2 linked regions of the Hyphomicrobium denitrificans ATCC 51888 genome follow. The protein of the gene in region 2 binds, or shares a complex with, the protein of the main gene of each other region. Links are inferred from orthologs where the notes say so. Each region holds a gene or a part of one and is shown on either strand. Other genes may lie near its edges.

Evidence for each region.
Region 1: the proteins of dinB (region 2) and dnaN are in contact, whole or in part, in a solved structure (PDB 1OK7), measured with the Escherichia coli proteins. The link is inferred for Hyphomicrobium denitrificans ATCC 51888 from one-to-one orthologs.

Annotation. Positions count from the first base shown.
Region 1 is NC_014313.1:1,727-4,538, reverse strand. It holds dnaN (DNA polymerase III subunit beta), read right to left. Parts: upstream 2,060-2,812; coding sequence 941-2,059; downstream 1-940. Other genes in the region: dnaA (chromosomal replication initiator protein DnaA), read right to left, coding at 2,398-2,812; HDEN_RS00025 (endonuclease domain-containing protein), read right to left, coding at 448-891; HDEN_RS00030 (DNA replication/repair protein RecF), read right to left, coding at 1-445. UniProt on the Escherichia coli protein: Confers DNA tethering and processivity to DNA polymerases and other proteins. Acts as a clamp, forming a ring around DNA (a reaction catalyzed by the clamp-loading complex) which diffuses in an ATP-independent manner freely and bidirectionally along dsDNA.
Region 2 is NC_014313.1:773,160-777,953, forward strand. What follows is about bases 838-3,731. They hold dinB (DNA polymerase IV), read right to left. Parts: upstream 2,879-3,731; coding sequence 1,796-2,878; downstream 838-1,795. Other genes in these bases: HDEN_RS03650 (hypothetical protein), read left to right, coding at 838-1,015; HDEN_RS03655 (adenosylcobinamide amidohydrolase), read right to left, coding at 1,050-1,733; HDEN_RS03665 (DUF1523 family protein), read left to right, coding at 3,071-3,661. In the rest of the region: cell envelope integrity protein TolA, read left to right, coding at 1-381; more of HDEN_RS03650, read left to right, coding at 461-837; HDEN_RS03670 (hypothetical protein), read left to right, coding at 3,866-4,402; HDEN_RS03675 (Y-family DNA polymerase), read left to right, coding at 4,326-4,794. UniProt on the Escherichia coli protein: Poorly processive, error-prone DNA polymerase involved in translesion repair and untargeted mutagenesis. Copies undamaged DNA at stalled replication forks, which arise in vivo from mismatched or misaligned primer ends.

The DNA of each region.
Region 1 (2,812 bases), 770 kb from region 2 along the record:
ATCCGAACGGTTCCCCTCCCCCTTGCGGGGAGGGGTTAGGGGCGGGGGTATCGACGCGCGATCGATCGGAGACCCCGCCTGGATCTTGACCCCTCCCCGTCGAAGGAGAGGAGAGAAGATCGTCATCTCCCGAGAGAGACCGCACCGTCGTCGCACGCAATCCCGTTCCGATATCCGTCGCACCCGCAAGCGTATGCGCACGCGCCGCAACCGCGAAACCACCGTCGCCGCCAGACCGCACGAGATCGCTGAACGGCACGCGCCTGAGCCCTTGCCCCGGCGACAACAACGACAGCGCTTCAAGAAGATTGGTCTTGCCCGACCCGTTCGCCCCGACGATCACCTGCGGCCCGGCATCCGTCGCAACATTTGCCGCCGCATAGCTGCGGAAATTCGTGAGCTGCAGCCGCTCAACCCAGAGTGCGTTCGAGTATTCGCGTCCCACACTCACTTCCCACGCGCCGGCAGCAATTCCCCTCCCCCTTGCGGGGAGGGGTTAGGGGTGGGGGAAGCTTCCCTTGCCAAAGTGCTGAGAACGCCGACAATACTTTCCATCACGCCGTCGATGTTTGTTGCGACGTCCATATTGTTGAAGCGCAGCACCATGAATCCTTGGCTTTCAAGATAGCGCTGACGATGGACGTCGCTCGCAATCTCAGCTTCAGCGGAGTGTGTCGCGCCATCGACTTCAACGATTAGGCGGTGCGACAAGCAGGCAAAATCGACAATGAAGTGATCGATCGGAACTTGTCTGCGAAACTTCTGCCCTGACGCCCTCAGTTGCCGCAGCCGATACCAAAGCCTTCGCTCCGCAGCCGTAGCATTATTCCGAAGCACACGAGCACGATCGTTGACCAATTGAGTTTCAATCCCGATTGATCTCGCCGTCACCCCACCCCTAACCCCTCCCCGTCGAGGGGAGGGGAATCCCACAACTGACCTAAACCCGCATCGGCATAAGAACGTAAAGCGCGTTGCCGTCGCCGCCATCGCGAACCATGGTCGGCGAGCCGGGATCGGCGAGCAGAAACCGCGCGTCTTCGCTTTCAAGCTGATCGGCGATGTCGAGCAGATAGCGCGCGTTGAACCCGATCTCCAGCGGCCCAGCGCTGTAGCCGACCGGAATTTCCTCCGTCGCGCTGCCGCCTTCCGGATTGTTCACCGTCAGGATCAGCTTGTCCTTCGCGACGTTGAGCTTCACCGCCCGCCCGCGCTCGCTCGCGATCGTCGACACGCGATCAACGGCGCTCTTGAACGACGCGTTCGGCACTTTCATTTCTTTATCGTTGTTGTGCGGAATGACGCGGCTGTAGTCCGGGAACGTGCCGTCGATCAGCTTCGACGTCAGCACCACCGGCCCGATCTCGAACCGGACTTTCGTCTGCGAAACACCGACATTCACCTTCGCGCTCGAATCTTCGAGAAGCCGCGCAAGCTCGTGCACCGTCTTCCTCGGAACGATGACGCCCGGCATGCCTTCCGCGCCCTTCGGCAACGGAAGCTCGACCTGCGCCAGACGATGCCCGTCCGTCGCAACCGCGCGCAACGTCTTTACGCCGGCCGTCTCCGCCGGGTGCAGGAAGATGCCGTTGAGATAATAGCGCGTCTCTTCCGTCGAGATCGCGAACCGCGTTTTGTCGATCAGCCGTTTCAGGTCACCGGCCTCGATCGTGAATTCATGTCCGATCTCGCCGACGGCGAGGTCCGGAAAATCTTCCGCCGACAGCGTCTGCAGGCTGAAGCGCGAATGCCCCGACGTGATGGTCAGGCGCTCCTTTTCGCCGTCGCGCTTCATCTCGATCTCGGCGCCGTCGGGCAGCTTGCGCACGATGTCGTGCAGCACGTGCGCCGGAACCGTCAGCGTGCCGGGCGTCGAAACCTTCGCGCCGACGCTCTCGCTCACTTCGCGTTCGAGGTCCGTCGCCTTGAACATCAGCGTCTCGCCGGATGCCTTCAGCATGATGTTTGAAAGAATGGGAATGGTCGTCCGCCGCTCGACGACACTTGTGACATGGCTCAGCGCCTTCAAGAGTTCCCCACGTTCAATCTCGAGACGCATGTCTGTCCTCAGTTCTGATTTCGGGAGCGCGTGACGCGGCGGCATCGGCACGCCGCCGGTGACGATCACGCGCGAAGGATGTTGTAGCCGCCCGGAAGCGGCCAGACTTGGCTTGGCACCGGAATCGCCCACGGGTGGCGATCAGAGCCGAATGGGCCCCATTTTTCAAGCCAAGATGTACAAGCTAGGCGGCCTTTTAGCGTTACAAATCATGCCAAAGCGCCAAAAACAGCAAGGCCGGCCTCCCGAGGGCTTGGAAGGACCGGCCTCACTCCGTTGAACTCGCGGCGTGGGGCCGCCGCGATCGGTATCTTGATCAGCGTGTGATCAGCGCCGGATCAATGGTTGAGCAGCCGCTTCAGTTCCTCGAGCTCATCGCCGAGATGCGGGTTCTTCGTGATTTCGCCCTCGATCTTCCGGATTGCATGCAACACCGTCGTGTGATCGCGGCCACCGAAGCGGCGCCCGATCTCAGGGAGCGAGCGGGCCGTCAGGTGCTTCGCGAGGTACATGCCGATCTGGCGCGGCCAGACGACGGACCGGTGCCGCCGCTGGGACAAGAGATCACCCTTCGATACACCGTAATGGCGCGAAATGATGCGCAGGATGTCCTCGATCTTGATGCGCCGCGGCTCGAGGTTCTGCACGAGATCGCGGATCACGGTCTCGGCGATGTCGAGCGTGATCGGCGTGCGCATGTACTGCCACGTCGCGTAAAGCCGCGTGATCGCGCCTTCGAGTTCGCGGCCGTTC
Region 2 (4,794 bases):
ACGTCTGCGCAAGCTCGGCTGAACCACGATCGCTCGAGTCAGCGCAAACAAAAAGGCGCGGCGAGTATCAGAGCCAAGAGCGGAGCACAGGCGAGCGCCGGACGCGTTTCCGCAAGCTCTGGATCGGCGCTCAACTATGCGGCGCTTGTCCGCGCGCGCGTCGCGGGACGAAGACCTGGAGGCAATGGCGGGCGTGGCACCGTTGTTGTCGCGTTCAGCGTTTCGCGTGCGGGGGCGCTGAACTCGGCGCGTATCGCGCGCTCTTCCGGCAATTTGAGTTTGGACAGCAGCGTGCTGGCGGCGGTGCGAGGCGCCAGTCCGTTTCCGCCGCCGCCGGCTACCGCCATTTTGAGTTTTTCCATGCCGTTCTATTTCAAATGAACGGCGGGCTGCGTTTGTGATGGCTTTCAGAAGGATCGCTCTCGCCATTGAGAGCGAAGAAAAAAAGGAGACTGCGATGATGAAATCTGTACGAGACGATGAAATGGCGATGAAATTCGTCACTCCGATGTTGTGGGTCGCGCTCATTGCTGCATTGAGTGTCGGCGGCAGCTACGTCTATGCCTGCGCCGCTCCATTCGCAGCAGTTGGCGCGCTGGCGGCACGCAAGATGGATCGTGCGACCGGTTTGACGCTCGTTCTTCTGGCGTGGAGCGCAAACCAGATCGTCGGCTATGGCCTTCTCGATTATCCGCAGACGGCAAATTCGTTTGCCTGGGGCGGCGCGATCGGCCTGGGTGCCGTTGCAGCACTCTTCGCAGCGCGCGTCGTCGGCAATTTCGGCTGGAGCAATGTCGTTGCGACTGTCGCCAGCTTCGCCAGCGCGTTTATCGCATATGAGGGCACGCTGTATCTGGCGAGCTTTGGGCTCGGTGGCTCCGACGCCTTCTCGTTCGACATCGTATCGCGCATCCTGGTCATCAACGCCGTCGCGTTCACGGCTATTCTCGCGCTTTATGCCGTGGTCGGACTATTGAAGACGGGCCGCGAGAAAGCCATCGCTGTGCGCGCGTAAGGCCGCGAAAATTCGGAACGCCGCGGGATGATTGTTATTCCGCGGCGGCCGAGTTTTGTAACAAGGATTCAAAATCCCTCCGCCAGATTTCCGTGCCGCTTCGGATTGCTTCATATACGGCTGCGCCGGCAGCTTCGCCGATGGCGGTATGCATTCCGGCGTAGCGGGCCTCCGCTTCGGCACGCGGCGCGGCGACAACGATGCAATCGGTTCCAGTTCCGGTTATCGCGATGCCGTTTCGTTGCACGCCGCTATCGAGAATGGCGGTTGTGCGAGCCATCGCGACGATCGAGACGAGTTCAATAAATGCGCCGGATGAGAGCGGCTGATCGACGTGCAGCAGCGTGTTGATGGTTCCCATCAGCGGTTTTTCGGATTGCCGGTGGCCGACGCGCTCGCCATTGGAGAGCCCCACGGTCGCGAGACAACTTGCGGTGATTTCCTCGACGGTTTTGCGCACGCAATCATGCTGAGCAACGGTGCGAGACGTTATAAGCGCAACTGCATCGGGGATGCCGCGGTCTGCAAGCCTGTCCGCAACGAGTTGCTCGGGGTCTACTCCTGGTGGCAGTTCGGCGTTTCGCACTTCGATCCAGGCAACCTTCGACGCTGTCTGAAATCCCGGCCGGTTGATGGACCAGCTCAGCATGTTCTGCGGCGTTGAAAAGGATGCGAGCAGGAGCCTTGGCTCCAGCGTCATGAAAAATGGCAGGGTCATTTGGATTTGATACCGGGCGGCAAATGCGAACGCTAGTGCCTGCCGCCGCGCAACTGAAAAATCTAGTCCGATTGCGAAAGTTGCAAATCGAGCTGCGCGTCGTCGTTGGATGAGAAGTTTGAAACGGACACGCCGACGAGTCTGATTCCGATCGCGACCGGATAGATCGATCGGACCAATGCGAGGCTGGTTTCGTGCAGCAGTTCGCGCGACGTGATCGGCCGCGATGCCGTGCGGCTGCGCGTGACGATGCGGAAATCGGCGTATTTGATTTTCACGGTGGCGGTCGCGCCGAAGCTTTGGTTCTTTTCGCACCACGCCCAGACGTCGTCGGCCATCTCGAGAACGCCAGCTTCGATTTCGGCCGGTATCACGCGATCTTCGGAAAAAGTCGTTTCGCTTCCCGACGATTTGCGCGGCCGGTTGGGCTCGACGGGCCGGTCGTCCTCGCCGCGCGCGATCGCGTAATACCAGGCTCCTGATTTTCCGAACTGCCGCTGGAGGAACTCGATCGATTGGGAGCGCAGATCGGCGCCCGTCTGAATGCCGAGCGCATTCATCTTGGCGGCCGTCACGGGGCCGATGCCGTGAAATTTCTTGACGGGAAGCGTCGCGATGAATTCGGCGCCGCGCTGGGGCGGGATGACGTACTGGCCGTTGGGCTTGCGCATGTCGGACGCGAGCTTGGCGAGGAACTTGTTATAGGACACGCCGGCTGAGGCCGTCAGACCTGTTTCAGAGAGAATGCACGCGCGGATTTCGGTAGCGGTGTCGGACGCGGTCGGGAGGCCGCGCGGGTTCGCGGTCACGTCGAGATAGGCTTCGTCGAGCGATAGCGGTTCGATGACGTCCGTGTATCGCGCGAAGATTGCGCGGATTTGCTGCGAGACGGCGCGATAGGCGTCGAACCGGGGCTGCACGAAGATCAGCTCGGGGCATTGGCGAATAGCGGTCGTCGACGGCATGGCGGATCGCACGCCGAACGCCCGGGCTTCATAGCTGGCCGCGGCGACGACACCACGTTTCGCGCCATAGCCGACGGCGAGAGCCTTGCCGCGAAGTTCCGGGTTGTCGCGCTGTTCAACGGATGCGTAAAAGGCATCCATGTCGACATGAATGATTTTGCGGGTTGGAACGTCGGCCATGACGAAGCCTAGCACGGCAATTTTCGGATTTCGATTGCGGGCGGAAGGTGCGCAGCTTTGGCGCGGAGGCGGGAGAAATTGACAGTTCTCGCAGACGGCATCTGTTCTAAAGATTATACATGTAACCCGATAAGGCTGTCGTATGTTTAGACAGCTGGATTGCGACGATGCGGTTCAAGGTGAGGTCAACATATGCTTCAAGCCTGGATGTCGTACGGCTTCATCGTTCTGCTGGCGATCGGCGTGCTTGCGTACATTCTATGGCGCAGGCGCGGTGTGCTTCTGGCCTTAGCTGCGATCGTTGTCGGTCTTCCGCTCTGGTTCGTGTGGGAATATGCGCGTCCGACATGGACGACGGGCGTCGTGACCGGAACGGAAGTCCGGCGTAGCGAGGCTGATGCGCAGGGCAATACCAGCGACATCCGGTATGTCTATATCCGCAATCAGTCGGACCGGGGCCTCGAGCTCGTCAATGAAGACTCCTGGTGGTGGCTGAAGCGCAATAGCGAGCGCGTCTTCAACGATGCCAAGACGGCAGAGCTTCGCAAATCCGAAGTGACCGTGATGTGGAACCGGTGGCGGTCGACACTCTTCTCATTCTATCCGAATGTGATTGCGATCGGCTCCGCAGGCTATTGGCCGTTCTGGTCGTTCAGGGTCGTCGTTTTCTACGGCCTCTCGGTGCTGCTCTGGCTTGGGTACTTCGTCGGCTTCATGCGGCTCGGGCGCTGGGGAGCTTCATCGGCTGCTTCGTCGCCTGTCCAAGGCTCCGACCCAGCCTAAGTTTGTATAGCGCCATGCCTTCAGCGGGGCTCGACAAAGAAGAGAAAGTCGCCTAGAACAAAGAGAGAACAATTAGGCGATCTTTTTATTCTGGCCATGTCTTTCCCCTTGGATTCCTTACTGAATGCATCCTTTTCCCTTCGCGAAGTCATCGCGGGGCCGGGGCATGCGGGGGCTGCTCTTGGCTTCGGTTTGGCGCTCGCAATGCAGGGAAGGGCTGCGGCGCGTCCGGCCGGTCTGTTGTGGGTGCGGGAAGCCGCCGCCGTGGCGGAAGCCGGAGGCGTCTATGGTCCGGGGCTCAACACACTCGGGCTCTCTCCCGACACTTGCATCGTCGTGGAAGCGCGATCTCTTATCGATGGGCTGCGCGCCACTCTCGAAGGTGCGCGGTGCGCCGCGTTGCATGCCGTTGTTCTGGAAACGGTCGCGCCCATCGATCTGACGGCGAGCCGAAGATTGAAACTCGCCTCTGAAAAATCCGGTGTCGAGATCGTGCTCATCCGGCACGGGGGCCGGGTCACGCCGAATGCCGCGCAAGTGCGTTGGCGTGTGCAGGGCGCGCCTCTCATGGACCCGGATGGCAGACGGCCGCCGACCTTCGAGGCAGTCGTGCTGAAAAGCTCGTCGGGTCTCGATGGGAGAAGTTGTATCGTGGAGTGGGATCATGAGCGGCAATGCTTCTCGCAGACGGTATCTCAGTCTGTGGATGCCGTTCCTGTCGTCGGATCGCTGGCAGCGTGAGACTGGAAGCGGCACCGATCTGCCGCGAGTTTTCGTTGCCAAGGTCAAAGGCGTTTCGCAACTGTCCGCTGTCGATGCGCGGGCTCTGGCGGCGGGCTTGCGAACCGGAATGGCTCTGGCCGATGCGCGCGCACGTCTGCCGCGATTGCATGCGGTTGCCGCCGATCCATCGGCCGACGGCGCTTTCATCGCGCACCTTGGCGATCTGGCGCTGGCTTTCACGCCCTCGGTTGCGTTGGACCCGCCGAACGGGCTCGCGCTCGATATCACGGGATGCAGTCATCTCTTTGCGGGAGAAGCCATGCTCGCCGCGCGACTGCAAAAGGCTTTGTGCGCGGCCGGCGTCTCCGTCGTGAGACTCGCCGTCGCGCCGACACCCGACATGGCGCGTG